DNA from 3 places in the Streptomyces sp. NEAU-174 genome. Region 1 is predicted to be linked to each of the others. Evidence: riboswitches for the same ligand, from Rfam matches in the RefSeq annotation. Region 1 holds a riboswitch; each other region holds the start of a gene.
What was found. A riboswitch is a leader RNA that binds a small molecule or an ion and turns the genes downstream of it on or off. The one in region 1 is predicted to bind S-adenosylmethionine.
Positions count from the first base shown of each region.

Region 1 (4,416 bases):
AGCGCCGTCAAACCATGCCCGACGACGAGGTTGATGATCTCGACGGCACCCATGGTGCCGGCGGACGGCACCGCGGAACCCAGACTGACATGGTCTTGCCGGAGAATGTCCTGATCCTCCCGAAGCCACCGATACAGGTCGAGGAGTACCTCCTCCTTGCCCATCGACTCAACCGTGATGCCGACCTGCATCGAGCCCTCCCGTCGTCGCCTCGCGCGTCCACGATAGGAATAATGCAGCATGAGATGCGCTTGGTGTGGGGGCGATCTCCAGGTCCATCGCCTCGCACACCTGCCGCGCACGCAGCGGCGCGGATCCGCCTTCCGCCGCGCATTCCCAACTTGGTGAGGTAGTACATCACCGCGCCACGCGGCGGCAGGTCGTGCGGAAGCAGGTCCCACTGGCAGCCGGTGCGGCCCTGGTAGAGGAGCGCATCGACGATCTCCCGCATCTCGTACCGGCCCTGGTGGCCGCTGACCGATTGGTGTGCGGCCTGCCGCGCGGCGATCACCGGCTCGATCAGTGCGTCTGGTAGGGCTTGCGTTCGCTCACGGTGTTCAGCCCAGCACGCCCATCCCCGCCGACCGGCGGGGATGCCGCAGTCCGACACATTCAGGTGACGGCAAATCGCTCATCAACCCACATGCCTCCCTCTCGGAGCACGACCCCCTCTCAAGGCGCCTCGGCCAGGCCGGCCTCCGGAAGCGTGGTGTGGAACGCCGGGTGGGCGTGCAGCCGCCGCACGTAGGCGCGCAGCCGCCCATGGCGGGAGACCCGGTCGGCCGCGTCGGCGTCCAGCAGGGGCCGGTGCTCGGTGTCGAGTTGGACCAGGGCCACCCACAGGTCCACATCGGCGGCGGTCAGCTCCTCGCCCAGGGCGTACGGCGCGGCCGTCAGCCCGCGGTCGAGCCGGCCGAGGGCGGTCAGCAGCCTCTCCAGCGCCGCGTCCCGGCACTCCGCCTCGGCGGCCGTCCCGGCCTGCCGGGCGGCGTCGGTGATGTCCGCGTCGAGCAGGTCCCGGAGGGCGTCGATGTCCGTGGCGAGGGCCGCCGGGCGCAGCCGGGGGCGTCCGGTCCCGCTGTCGTCGCTCAGATGGCCGGCGAGGTCGCGCAGGATGTCGGGCGTGTGATTGCTGACGACACGTCCGGTCCAGCCGTCGCACAGCGCGGGCGCGTCCACCGGTCCGCTGTAGCGGTGCCAGGTGGCCTCGTAGGCCCCGCGGAGCGCGGCGTACGCCTCGGGGGTGTCCTGCGGGAGCCCGACGAGGGTGGTGGCCACGGTGTCCCGCAGCCCGAGCAGATCGAGGGTGATGGAGACGCGCAGTGAGAGCGGACAGTTCGCGGAGAGGTAGAGCCGATAGCGATGCGGCACCGGATAGAAGCCACCGGCGAGGTCGACGCCGATGCGGCTGCGGAAGCGGTGCGGGGGCGCGGGCGGGGCGATCCGGGGGCGGGGTGAGCAGGGGTCGGGGTCGAGAAGAGCGGCAGGACCTGAACTGACCGGAAACGTCTCGGACATGGCTCTCCAAGGCAGTGACGGAAGCCCCGGCCACCGCCGGTCGAGGGCGGCGCCGGTGGCACGACGGAGGGGAAGCCCGCGCGGGGCACCCGCCGGGCGGGGCCGGGACACACCCGACCCCGGCGCGCGGGACCGCGCTCGGTGACCGTGTCGACTCGGGCCGACTCAGAGAGCTGGACTGGAGGCGCTACAGATGCGCAGCAGATCGATGTGCAGCCGTCTGGTCAGGAGGCGGAGCCGGCGGAGCGGGGACAACGGACGGGGACGCCGGCGGACGCCGTCCCCGTGGCTGTCGGTCCTGGGCATCTCCACCGATCCCATCATCGGGGGCTCGCGGGGCAGCGAGACCGCGCTTGTCCCGTCCACGCCGACGGAACCTGGTCGTCACCCGGGGGCACCCCGTCGCGGGAGAAGGGTTGCCTGTCAACGAGCCGGGGCCGATGACCCACCTGAGCGGGGGTTCCGCACGGTGGGCGCTGACAATCGTGACCGTCCCTGACAGTGTCGTCGCGCTCCGCGAGGGCGTCAACCCATGCCGGAGCGGCCAACACCGGCCGACCGTACGGCGGATGTACGGCGCCTTGGCACAACGGCCTCACAGGTGGCTCAACCGGCTCAACCGGCTCAGCGGAACGGCCGGTCCGCGCCGCCGGTGTCCCGCTCGATGAGGACCATGGCCGCGTCGTCCGTCAGCCGTCCCTCGGTGTGCCGGACCAGGGCGTGGCGCAGCCCGTCCAGGTACTCGGACGGGGTGGCGCAGTCCAGCGTCTCCATGGCCCGGTGCAGCGGAAAGAACTCGTCGCAGTCGTTGCGGGCCTCGATCACCCCGTCGGTGTGCAGCAACAGCCGGTCACCGGGCAGGAACGGAAAGGTCTCGACGCCGATCGCGGGAGGGCCGAGGAACTCCTCGAGGCCGAGCGGCGGCAGCGGGCGCGCCGGGTCCAGGGAGCGCACCTCGCCCTCGTGCATCACCAGGGGCGGCGGATGGCCGCGGTTGACCAGCTGCACCAGCGAATCGTCCGTCACCACTTGGGCGAGGAGCACGGTGACGAACTGCTCATCCAGCTCCCGCGGATCCTGTAGCTGGGAGCGGTCCAGCAGCTCGTACTCGCGCGCCAGCGCGGCCGCACAGCGGTGCATCACCTCGGCGAGGTCCTGCTCGTAGTGCACCGCCTCCCGGAAGGCGCCCACGACGGCCGCGGCGGACCGCACCGCGGCCAGCCCTTTTCCCCGCACATCGCCGACGATCAGCCGCACTCCGTAGCGGGTGCACATCGCCTCGTAGAGGTCCCCGCCGATCTGCGCACCGCGCTCGGCCGCCAGATAGACGCTGGCGGTGTTCACCACGCCCATCCGGGCGGGCAGCGGCCGCAGCACCACGTTCTGGGACACCTCGGCGATCCGGCGGATATGGGCCAGTTCGCGGTCCCGGCGCACCCGCACCGCGCAGGTCGCCACGCTCGCCACCGCCACCACCAGCAGGGCCAGCAGATTGGTGTACAGCTGCGGGGTGCCCCAGGCGTCGTTGTGGATGGCGGTGATCGCGCTGACCACGCCCGCCAGGACCGCCACCCCGCCGGTGCCGACCGGCCCCATGGTCACCGCCGCCAGCGCCGGCGCCGGGGAGAGCAGGGGGCCGGTGTAGAGGGTGTGCGCGGGGGAGAGCTCGATGCCGAGTACCGCCGCCAGGACCAGGAACGGCAGACACCGTGTGATCGCGAACAGGGTCTGGCTGCGACCGCTCACCCCAGGGGTGGCGCGCATGAATCGCATAATTGGGTACTTTATCCGATGAAGACCCCCGAACGGGGGCGCTCTCCACAGCGCGCGACGGAAGCCCCGGGCGTAGCCTGACGCTATGCCCGAACTTCCGGATGTCGAGGGGTTCCGGCGGACGCTCGCCTCCTGCGCCCAGGGCCGCCGCGTCGAGCGGGCGGAGGTGGCCGACCCGGGGGTGCTGCACGGGGTGACCGCGCAGCGGCTGAAGCGCGACCTCAAGGGCCGCCGCTTCGCGGCACCGCGCCGCCATGGCAAGTGGCTGATCGCCCCCACCGACGGGCCCACCGTCGTGCTCCACTTCGGCATGACCGGGCGGCTGGTCTGCGGGGCGGACTCCGAACCGGCCGGCCGGTTCCAGCGCGTCGCCTTCGACCTCGACGACGGCCACCGCCTCGGCTACGAGGACCAGCGCAAACTCAAGGGCATCTGGCTCGCCGCCACCGACGACGACATCGACCGGATCATCGGCGACCAGGGCCCGGACGCGCTCTCGCTGAGCCGGGCCGAGCTGGACCGGCTGCTGGAGGGGCGGCGCGGACGCGTCAAGGCCACCCTGACCGACCAGGCCGTGATCGCCGGACTCGGCAATCTGCTCGGCGACGAGATCCTGTGGCACGCCCGGATCCATCCGCAGCGGCCGGTGAACGCGCTGACCGACGGCGAGCGCGATGGGCTGCACAGCGCGCTGCGCGAGGTGCTGCGCGCCTCGGTGCGGGCGGGGCGGGTGCCGGACGACCCGGACTGGCTCACCGGGCGGCGCGACGATCCGGATCCGCACTGTCCCCGCTGCGGCAATCCGCTGCGCCGCGGCCGGATCTCCGGGCGGACGAGTCTGTGGTGCCCGCACTGCCAGCGGGAGGACGACTGACGGCCGACCGGGCCGGCCGCGCCCCCGCGTCCCGCCCGCCCCTCCCGCCGTGGCCGGTGGTCAGGAGATATAGGCCGGTGGTCAGGAGATGTAGGCCGTGTAGGACATCACATCGCCCGCCTTCACCCGGTACTCGGGATCGTCCCGGGTGAAGGTCTCCTCGATGTCCAGCACGCTGCCGTCGTCCGGGTCGAGGACGATCAGATAACGGCCCCCGGGGGTGCCGGTGAACCGGAAACCCTGCCCCTCCC
Region 1 covers NZ_JBQTCE010000002.1:227,775-232,190, reverse strand. Annotated here, with positions in the region: gene ACT2CW_RS05945 (effector-associated constant component EACC1) at 1-191, opposite strand, end outside; partial or broken gene ACT2CW_RS05940 (transposase) at 350-552, opposite strand; gene ACT2CW_RS05935 (glutathione S-transferase C-terminal domain-containing protein) at 673-1,518, opposite strand; SAM riboswitch class IV at 1,863-2,009, opposite strand; gene ACT2CW_RS05930 (PP2C family protein-serine/threonine phosphatase) at 2,143-3,291, opposite strand; gene ACT2CW_RS05925 (Fpg/Nei family DNA glycosylase) at 3,377-4,165, shown strand; gene ACT2CW_RS05920 (CU044_5270 family protein) at 4,247-4,416, opposite strand, start outside.

Region 2 (4,416 bases), on a different contig from region 1:
CGGGGCACGGACCCTTCAGATTTGTTCGTTTCAGCTGCGTCGCGTCGGCGCGTCAGCCTACGGCCACGCGGACCATGTCGGCCTGCGGGCCCTTCTGACCCTGCGAGATCTCGAACTCGACCCGCTGGCCTTCCTCGAGGGTGCGGTACCCGTCCATCTGGATCGCGCTGTAGTGGACGAACACGTCCGCACCACCGTCGACCGCGATGAAGCCGTACCCCTTCTCCGCGTTGAACCACTTGACGGTGCCCTGAGCCATTCCTAACTCCCCTATTGCTGGCCCTTGCGCAGGACCGCACTCCGCGGACCCGGGTCAGACCTCACCCCCCGGATGTGGGGGGTGTGCGCCGGAACGCGTCGACCGCCGCTGAATGTATCCGTCCCAACGCCCTCTGCAACAGGTCAATCGGACGAGAATTCTGGGCACGGTCGAACGGTTAAAAGTGAGAAATTATGTGAAGTTCGGGCAAGCCGGGCCGGACATAAGGAACCAACCCGACAATTCGCGCTCACACTTTACGCACAACTTGACGAGTTCTCATATGTGGCTCCGACCCCGGAGCCGTCGGGGAATCCGGGCAACTGTATCGCGATTCCACACACGGAATCGCCCCGTCCGGTTGTCCCCGGACGGGGCGATGCCAAAGGTGAGGAGGGGGGCGCGGGGTCAGCAGCCGCCCGCGACCGCCGGGATGATCGAGATCCCGGCGCCGTCCGGGGTCGCCGTGGCCAGGCCGTCGGCGAAGCGGACGTCGTCGTCGTTGACGTAGACGTTCACGAAGCGGCGGAGCTTGCCGGTGTCGTCCAGGACGCGCGCCGAGATGCCCGCGTGGTTCTTCTCCAGGTCCGCCAGGACCTCGGCGAGGGTCGCGCCCTCGGCCGGGACCTCTGCCTGACCGCCGGTGTAGGTGCGGAGGATGGTCGGGATTCGGACGTTGACGCTCATGCGAGGCCAGCCTCTCGGAACGAGTCAAGGGTGGGTCGGATGATGGCGGAGGGACCCGTGGTGGGGGCCACCGCGTCGAGGGTCTTGAGGCCGTCGCCGGTGTTGAGCACGACGGTCGTCAGGGACGGGTCGAGCAGACCGTCCTCGATCAGCTTCTTGGTCACGCCGACGGTCACGCCGCCCGCGGTCTCCGCGAAGATCCCCTCGGTGCGGGCCAGCAGCTTGATGGCGTCGACGATCTGCTCGTCGTTCACGTCCTCCACCGCGCCGCCCGTACGGCGGGCGATGTCCAGGACGTACGGGCCGTCCGCGGGGTTGCCGATGGCCAGCGACTTGGCGATGGTCCGCGGCTTCTGCGGCCGTACGACGTCATGGCCGGCCTTGAAGGCGGCGGAGACCGGGGAGCAGCCCTCGGCCTGGGCGCCGAAGATCTTGTAGGGCCGGTCCTCGACCAGCCCGATCGCGATCAGCTCCTTCAGCCCCTTGTCGATCTTGGTGAGCTGGGAGCCGGAGGCGATCGGGATGACGATCTGGTCCGGCAGCCGCCAGCCGAGCTGCTCGCAGATCTCGTACGCCAGGGTCTTGGAGCCCTCGCCGTAGTACGGCCGCAGATTGACGTTGACGAAGCCCCAGCCCTCGCCCGCGGGGTCGCCAATCAGCTCGCTGCAAAAGCGGTTGACGTCGTCGTAGGTGCCCTCGATGCCGACCAGCTCACCGCCGTAGACCGCGGCCATGACGACCTTGCCCGCCTCCAGGTCGTGCGGGATGAAGACGCAGGAGCGGAAGCCCGCGCGGGCGGCCGCGGCGCCCACCGCGCCGGCGAGGTTGCCGGTGGAGGAGCAGGAGAGGGTGGTGAAGCCGAAGGTGCGGGCGGCCTGGACGGCGATGGCGACGACCCGGTCCTTGAAGGAGTGGGTCGGGTTCCCGGAGTCGTCCTTGATGTGCAGCTCACCGGTGACGCCGAGCTCACGGGCGAGGTGGTCGGCCTTGACCAACTGGGTGAAGCCGGGGTTCAGGCTCGGCAGCTGCGCCACGTCCGCGGGGACGGGCAGCAGCGGGGCATAGCGCCAGATGCTGTTCGGACCGGCCTCGATCTGTCGGCGCAGCCCCTCCGGGTCGCCGGCCGGGAGCTCGTACGCGATCTCGAGGGGCCCGAAACAGGCCTCACACGCGAAGATCGGCCCCAGCTCGAAGCGCTCACCGCACTCCCGGCAGGACAATGCGACGGCGGGGCCGAAGGCACCGGAGGTGGAGGAGGTCGTTGAGCTTTCTACTGACTGCACAGCCATGGATGGCGAGGCCCTTTCTCCTCATCTTCCTCGCGACGCATTTCGCCACGAGACGGAATTGGCACCTTCCCGAGCTGGGAGCCTCGCTGCGGAATGCGAGATCAGCTGGAGGGTTGCCGGGGCTTCAACGGGCCGTTCCCTCTGCCCCTCTGGATGAGCGGTATGGCGCCGGGCGGACCCGGGGCGTTTGTCGGCACCAGCGTCGTCGGTACGTCGGTACCTCGGTAAACGTCGAGGTCGACCCCGACATACGACGGCCATGTGCGTTGTTCAAGACTGTAACCGAAGGCCCGGATGGTTGAGGTAGCCGTCCGATGCGCGAGATGGGTCACAGCGACCACAGCAGGGGAGAGACACAGGTGCTGGATGAGGTGGAGCGCTGGCTGAAGCGCCGCTCCTGGTCTGCCGACGACCGTCCGCTGGATCGCCTGCTGGCCGCGAAGCGGTCCGCGGCGACGACGGTGAGCGTGGTCCTGCCCGCCCTGAACGAGGAGGCCACGGTCGGCGAGATCGCCGACACGATCCGGCGTGAGCTGATGGGCGAGGCGATGTCGCTGGTGGATGAGCTGGTGGTGCTGGACTCCGGTTCCACGGACCGCACCGCCGAGGTCGCCGCGGCGGCGGGCGCCACCGTCGTCCCCCGCGACTCGCTGCTGCCCCGGCTGCCCGCGCTGCCCGGCAAGGGCGAGGTGCTGTGGCGGTCCCTGCTGGCCACCAGCGGCGACATCGTCTGCTTCATCGACGCCGACCTGCGGGAATTCGAACCGCGCTTTGTCTCGGGGATCGTCGGTCCGCTGCTGACCGACCCCACGCTGCACCTGGTGAAGGGCATGTACGACCGCCCGCTCGGCGAGCTGGCGGGCCAGGGCGGCCGGGTCACCGAGCTGGTCGCCCGCCCGCTGCTGAATCTGCACTGGCCCCAGCTGGCCGGATTCGTCCAGCCGCTGGGCGGGGAGTACGCGGCGCGCCGCTCGCTGCTGGAGCGGCTGCCCTTCCCGGTCGGCTACGGCGTCGAGCTCGGGCTGCTGGTGGACGCGCTGCACACGGTGGGGCTCGACGCGCTCGGCCAGGTGGACATCGGGGTACGCAAACACCGCCACCAGGACGGGCAGGCGCTCGGCCGGATGGCGGCCGCGATCTACCGCACCGCACAGCTGCGGCTGGCCAGGGGCCACTTGGTGCGGCCGCGGCTGACCCAGTTCGACCGGGGCGAGAACGGCTTCGAGCCGCGCACCACGGCGGTGGACACCGAGGAGCGGCCGCCGATGGTCGAGGTCCCGGAGTACACGGCGCGGCGCGCGGCGTAACGCACGGGGTGACGCGTGGCGTGACGCACGGGGTGACGCGCGGCGTGACGCACGGCGTGACACGTGGCGTGACGCCGTGCGTCTCGGCGCTCACGTGGCTGGAACCGGGAACCGGAATAGCACCTACGGGGCAAGAAACCGTACGTACGTTTGCGCGGGGCCGCGCCTGGCTAGGCTCGCGACATGGCAGTTCCGCGCACCGCCCCGATCCTGGTCGCGTCCAACCGCGGCCCGGTCTCGTACACCCTGGGCGAGGACGGCTCGCTCACCGCCCGGCGCGGCGGTGGCGGGCTGGTCTCCGGGCTCAGCGCGATCGGCCCCGAGTCGGGCGGGGTGTGGGTGTGCGCGGCGCTCGGCGAGGGCGACCGCGAGGCGGCGCGGCGGGCCGGGGACAGCCATCTGAACCCCGGTGACACCGGCGGCCAGCAGGTGCGGATGCTCGACATCGCGCCGGACGTCTTCGCCGCCGCGTACAACGGCGTGGCCAATTCGGTGCTGTGGTTCGTCCACCATCTGCTCTACCAGACCCCGGTCGAGCCGGTCTTCGACGCGGAGTTCGCCGAGCAGTGGGCGGCCTACGAGAGCTATAACGCGGCCTTCGCGGACGCGCTTGCCCAGGAGGCGGTGGACGAGGCCGTCGTCCTGGTGCAGGACTACCACTTGGCGCTGGTGCCCGCGATGCTCCGCGAGCGCCGCCCCGATCTGCGGATCGGTCACTTCTCCCACACCCCGTGGGCCCCACCGGACTACTACCGGCTGCTGCCGGACGACGTCGCGGCGGGTGTGCTGCGCGGCATCCTCGGCGGCGACCGCGCCGCGTTCCTCACCGAGCGCTGGGCCACCGCCTTCGCCGACTGCTGCGCGGCGGTGCTGG
Region 2 covers NZ_JBQTCE010000001.1:264,023-268,438, forward strand. Annotated here, with positions in the region: gene ACT2CW_RS01095 (cold-shock protein) at 53-259, opposite strand; gene ACT2CW_RS01100 (MoaD/ThiS family protein) at 668-946, opposite strand; gene thrC (threonine synthase) at 943-2,235, opposite strand; SAM riboswitch class I at 2,254-2,395, opposite strand; gene ACT2CW_RS01110 (glucosyl-3-phosphoglycerate synthase) at 2,595-3,542, shown strand; gene ACT2CW_RS01115 (alpha,alpha-trehalose-phosphate synthase (UDP-forming)) at 3,726-4,416, shown strand, end outside.
Region 2: it holds a riboswitch for S-adenosylmethionine, as region 1 does, so the genes downstream of both, thrC (threonine synthase) here and ACT2CW_RS05935 (glutathione S-transferase C-terminal domain-containing protein) in region 1, are expected to answer to the same signal.

Region 3 (4,416 bases), on a different contig from region 1:
TACCCGGTCCACGTCCTGCTGCTGCCGGGCATCATGCTCGGCCTGCTGGTGGCGCACCTGATCCTGGTCTTCTACCACAAGCACACGCAGTACCCCGGGGCCGGAAAGACCGAGAAGAACGTCGTCGGCATGCCTCTGCTGCCGGTCTACATGGCCAAGGCGGGCGGCTTCTTCTTCCTGGTCTTCGGTGTGATCGCGGTCCTCTCCGCGGTCGCGACCATCAACCCGATCTGGACCATCGGCCCCTACCGGCCCGACCAGGTGTCCACCGGCGCCCAGCCCGACTGGTACATGGGCTTCGCCGAGGGTCTGGTCCGTGTGATGCCGGGCTGGGAGATCACCGCCTGGGGCCACACGCTCGTCCTGGGCGTGTTCATCCCGATCGTGCTCTTCCCGCTGGTCCTGTTCGCGATCGGGCTCTACCCGTTCATCGAGTCCTGGATCACCGGCGACAAGCGTGAGCACCACATCCTGGACCGCCCGCGCAACGCCCCGACGCGTACCGCGTTCGGTGTCGCCTGGATCACCGCGTACTTCGTGATGCTGGTCGGTGGCGGTAACGACCTGTGGGCCACCCACTTCCACCTGTCGATCAACTCGATCACGTGGTTCGTGCGGATCGCCTTCTTCGTCGGCCCGGTCCTGGCGTTCATCGCCACCAAGCGGATCTGCCTCGGCCTCCAGCGGCGGGACAAGGACAAGGTGCTGCACGGCCGCGAGACCGGCATCATCAAGCGGCTGCCGCACGGTGAGTTCATCGAGGTCCACGAGCCGCTCGCGCAGGAGCAGCTGCACATCCTCACCCAGCATGAGCAGCCCGAGCCCTACGAGATCGGCCCGGAGGTCGACGAGAACGGGGTCAAGCGGAAGATAAAGCGTTCCCAGAAGCTCCGTTCGAAGCTCTCCAAGGGCTACTACGGCGGGGACAACGTCATTCCGAAGCCGACCCGCGAGGAGTACCACGAGATCACCAGCGGCCACGGCCACCACTGATCTCCCGGTAACCCCTCAGCGACCGGTTTCTCCATACAGCTACGCCACAGACCAGGGCCCCGGCCCGGACCGCACGGTCCGGCCGGGGCCCCGGCCGTGCGGCCGATAGGCTTGCGGCGGGCCGCTGAAGTGCGCGGACCCCTTCCCTGCCCACCCCCACGGATCCAGGAGCGGACCATGGACGTTGTGACCCCCGCCGGAGGCGACAGCACCGCGACGGCCCGCACCTGGCCGGACGTACTGAGCTCGCTGATCGCCGGCCGGGACCTCGATGCCGAGGACACCGCCTGGGCCATGGACCGGATCATGCGGGGCGAGGCCACCGACGCCCAGATCGCCGGGTTCGCGATCGCGCTGCGCGCCAAGGGCGAGACGGTCTCCGAGGTGGCCGGTCTGGTGCGGGCCATGTACGAGCACGCCCGGGTGATCGAGGTGCCGGGGGCGACCGTGGACATCGTGGGCACCGGCGGCGATCGCGCCAGGACCGTCAACATCTCCACCATGTCCGCGCTGGTCGTCGCCGGTACCGGCGCGCGGGTGGTCAAGCACGGCAACCGCGCCGCGTCCTCCGCCAGCGGCGCCTCCGACGTGCTGGAGAAGCTCGGCGTCAATCTGGACATCACCCCCGAGCGGGTGGTCGAGGTCGCCGAGGAGGCGGGGATCACCTTCTGCTTCGCGGTGAAGTTCCACCCGTCGCTGCGGCATGTCGCCTCGGCCCGCCGCGAGCTGGGCGTCGCCACCCCGTTCAACCTGCTCGGCCCGCTGACCAACCCGGCGAAGGTCACCTCCCAGGCGACCGGGGTCGCCGACGCCCGTATGGCGCCCATCATCGCCGGGGTGCTGGCCGAGCGCGGCTCCTCCGCGCTGGTCGTCCGGGGCGACGACGGGCTGGACGAGCTCACGGTGACCACGACCTCCCAGGTGTGGGAGGTCCGGGACGGCGCCGTGCGCCAGGAGACCTTCGACCCCCGGGACGTGGGCGTCGAGCGGGCCCCCGTGGAGGCCCTGCGGGGCGCGGACGCCTCGTACAACGCCGATGTGGCCCGCCGGCTGCTGGCGGGCGAGCGGGGCCCGGTCCGGGACGCGGTGCTGCTGAACTCGGCGGCGGCGCTGGTGGCGCTCGAGCGGGAGCCGGGGGACAAGCCGCTGACGGACCGGATCGGGGCGGGTGTGGCGCGGGCCGCCGAGTCGATCGACTCGGGGGCGGCGCGTGACGTCCTGGAGCGGTGGGTCCGGGCCACCCACGCGTAGGGGGTCCGGCGGGCCTTGGCGCCTGCGGCGGGCTGCTCTCTTACGGCGCCCATGTTCTGTCCGGGATGTGGACAGGGCATGGGCGCCGGCGTCCGACATGGCATACTCCTGCCCAGGTCACGAGCGACAGCGACTACGGCCCCGGCCCGCTGTCCGGCAACCCTCCGTCCGTGGCGGGGTGCCCCGGGTGATGACCAGGCCGCCAGGCAGCGAGGCCGGCGGCAAGCGCGGACCCCTCGCACTAGGGGTCCTGGTGGTCGAGGGAGTTCTTCCGTGATGCAGCGAATGCGTTAGGGCCGAGCGGCCCCGTCTCTCCTCAGTGCGCTCCGCGCGGTACGGCCGTGCGTCGAGCGATTTTCCGCGCCCTTACGGCCGGCTCGTCGCCGCCGCCGTTTCCGGCGCGTCACGCATTCATCCGACCCCTTCGGGAGACTTCGCCATGTCCGCGCGCCCTGCTGCCACCACCACCGCCACCGCTACTGCCACCACCTCCGCTGTCGCCGCCTGTGAGCCGCTGCCCGTGCTGGGCAGCGATGTCCTGGTGCCCCTGGTCACCGGCGGTGAGGTGACCTACGCGGCGCTCGACTACGCCGCCAGCGCCCCCGCGCTGCGGCGGGTCTGGGACGACATCGCCGCCTACGCGCCGTACTACGGCAGCGTGCACCGCGGGGCGGGCTACCTCTCGCAGTTGTCCACCGACCTCTTCGAGAACAGCCGTAAGGACGTCGCCGCCTTCCTGGGCTGCCGCGAGGACGACCAGGTCGTCTTCACCCGCTCCACCACCGATTCGCTCAACCTCCTGGCCGCCGTGGCGCCCCGGGGCACCGAGGTCTTCGTCTTCGAGACCGAGCACCACGCCTCGCTGCTGCCGTGGGAGCAGCGGGAGGACGTCACCGTCCGCTACCTGAGCGCCCCGCGCTCCCCGCGGCAGGCGGTGGAGACGCTGGAGAAGGCGCTCGCGGGGCGTGCCGGGGGCCCGGCGCTGGTGTGCGTGACCGGCGCGTCCAATGTGACCGGTGAGCTGTGGCCGGTGCGGGAGCTGGCCGCGGCCGCGCACGCCCACGGCGCCCGTATCGTCCTGGACGCCGCGCAGCTGGCCCCGCACCACCCCGTGGACATCGCGGAGGCGGACGTGGACTGGGTGGCCTTCTCCGGGCACAAGCTGTACGCGCCCTTCGGGGCCGGGGTGCTGGCCGGGCGGGCGGACTGGCTGCGGGAGGCCCGGCCGTATCTGGCGGGCGGCGGCGCCAGCCGTAAGGTCACGCGCAGGGAGGACGGCGGCGTCGACGTCGAGTGGCACACCACCGCCGCCCGGCACGAGGCGGGCTCGCCGAACGTCATCGGGGTCTACGCGATCGCGTCGGCGTGCAAGGCGCTGACCGAGGCCGGTTTCGAGGGCCTGGTCGCCCGTGAGCGGCAGCTGATCGAGAAGGTGCGGGCGGGGCTGGCCGAGGTGCCCGAGGTGCGGGTGCTCTCGCTGTTCGGCGACGACGCGCCCCGGGTCGGTGTGCTGTCGTTCGTGGTGGAGGGCTGGAACAGCTCCCACTTCGCGGCGGCGCTCTCCGCGGAGTACGGCATCGGCGTACGCGACGGTCTGTTCTGCGCCCATCCGCTGGTCCGCACCCTGCTGGACAGTGAGCCCGACGAGCCGGGCGAGTGCGGCGCGCCGGAGGCCGCGCCGGGGGAGCGGTCGCTGAACGCGATCCGGGTCAGCTTCGGGGCGGGCACGCCGGATGAGCATGTGGAGCGGTTCGTGGGTGCCGTGAAGGAGCTGGTGCGCGACGGCGCCCGGTGGAGCTACCGCACGGAGGAGGGCCGCTGCGTCCCGGACCGCGGCTGAGGCCCAACGGGCCTCGTGGGCCCCTGGGCCAAGAGTTCGGGAGCGCCGGGCCCAGCGGGGTGCCCGGCGGATCTTTCCCCTCCCCGCCCCTTCCCACAACCAGGGGCTCCGCCCCTGGACCCCACGATCAGCTGACCGCCCTGTGAGGGCAGGGCACCAGGGTGCCCGCGGGCGGGAGGCGAGGGCGCGATTGCCCGCCCCGGCGGGCCGACCGCGTCTGCGCGCCTACGTGGCGGGCATCCGCGTCGCCCGGCCGGGTCCTGTGGCGGAGCCCTGGTTTCCCCGGGGGTGAGGGGGCGGTCGTCGCTGTCGTGGGTGTCGGCGGCGGTGGG
Region 3 covers NZ_JBQTCE010000005.1:245,796-250,211, reverse strand. Annotated here, with positions in the region: gene qcrB (cytochrome bc1 complex cytochrome b subunit) at 1-993, shown strand, start outside; gene trpD (anthranilate phosphoribosyltransferase) at 1,171-2,244, shown strand; SAM riboswitch class IV at 2,360-2,478, shown strand; gene ACT2CW_RS16790 (aminotransferase class V-fold PLP-dependent enzyme) at 2,684-4,084, shown strand.
Region 3: it holds a riboswitch for S-adenosylmethionine, as region 1 does, so the genes downstream of both, ACT2CW_RS16790 (aminotransferase class V-fold PLP-dependent enzyme) here and ACT2CW_RS05935 (glutathione S-transferase C-terminal domain-containing protein) in region 1, are expected to answer to the same signal.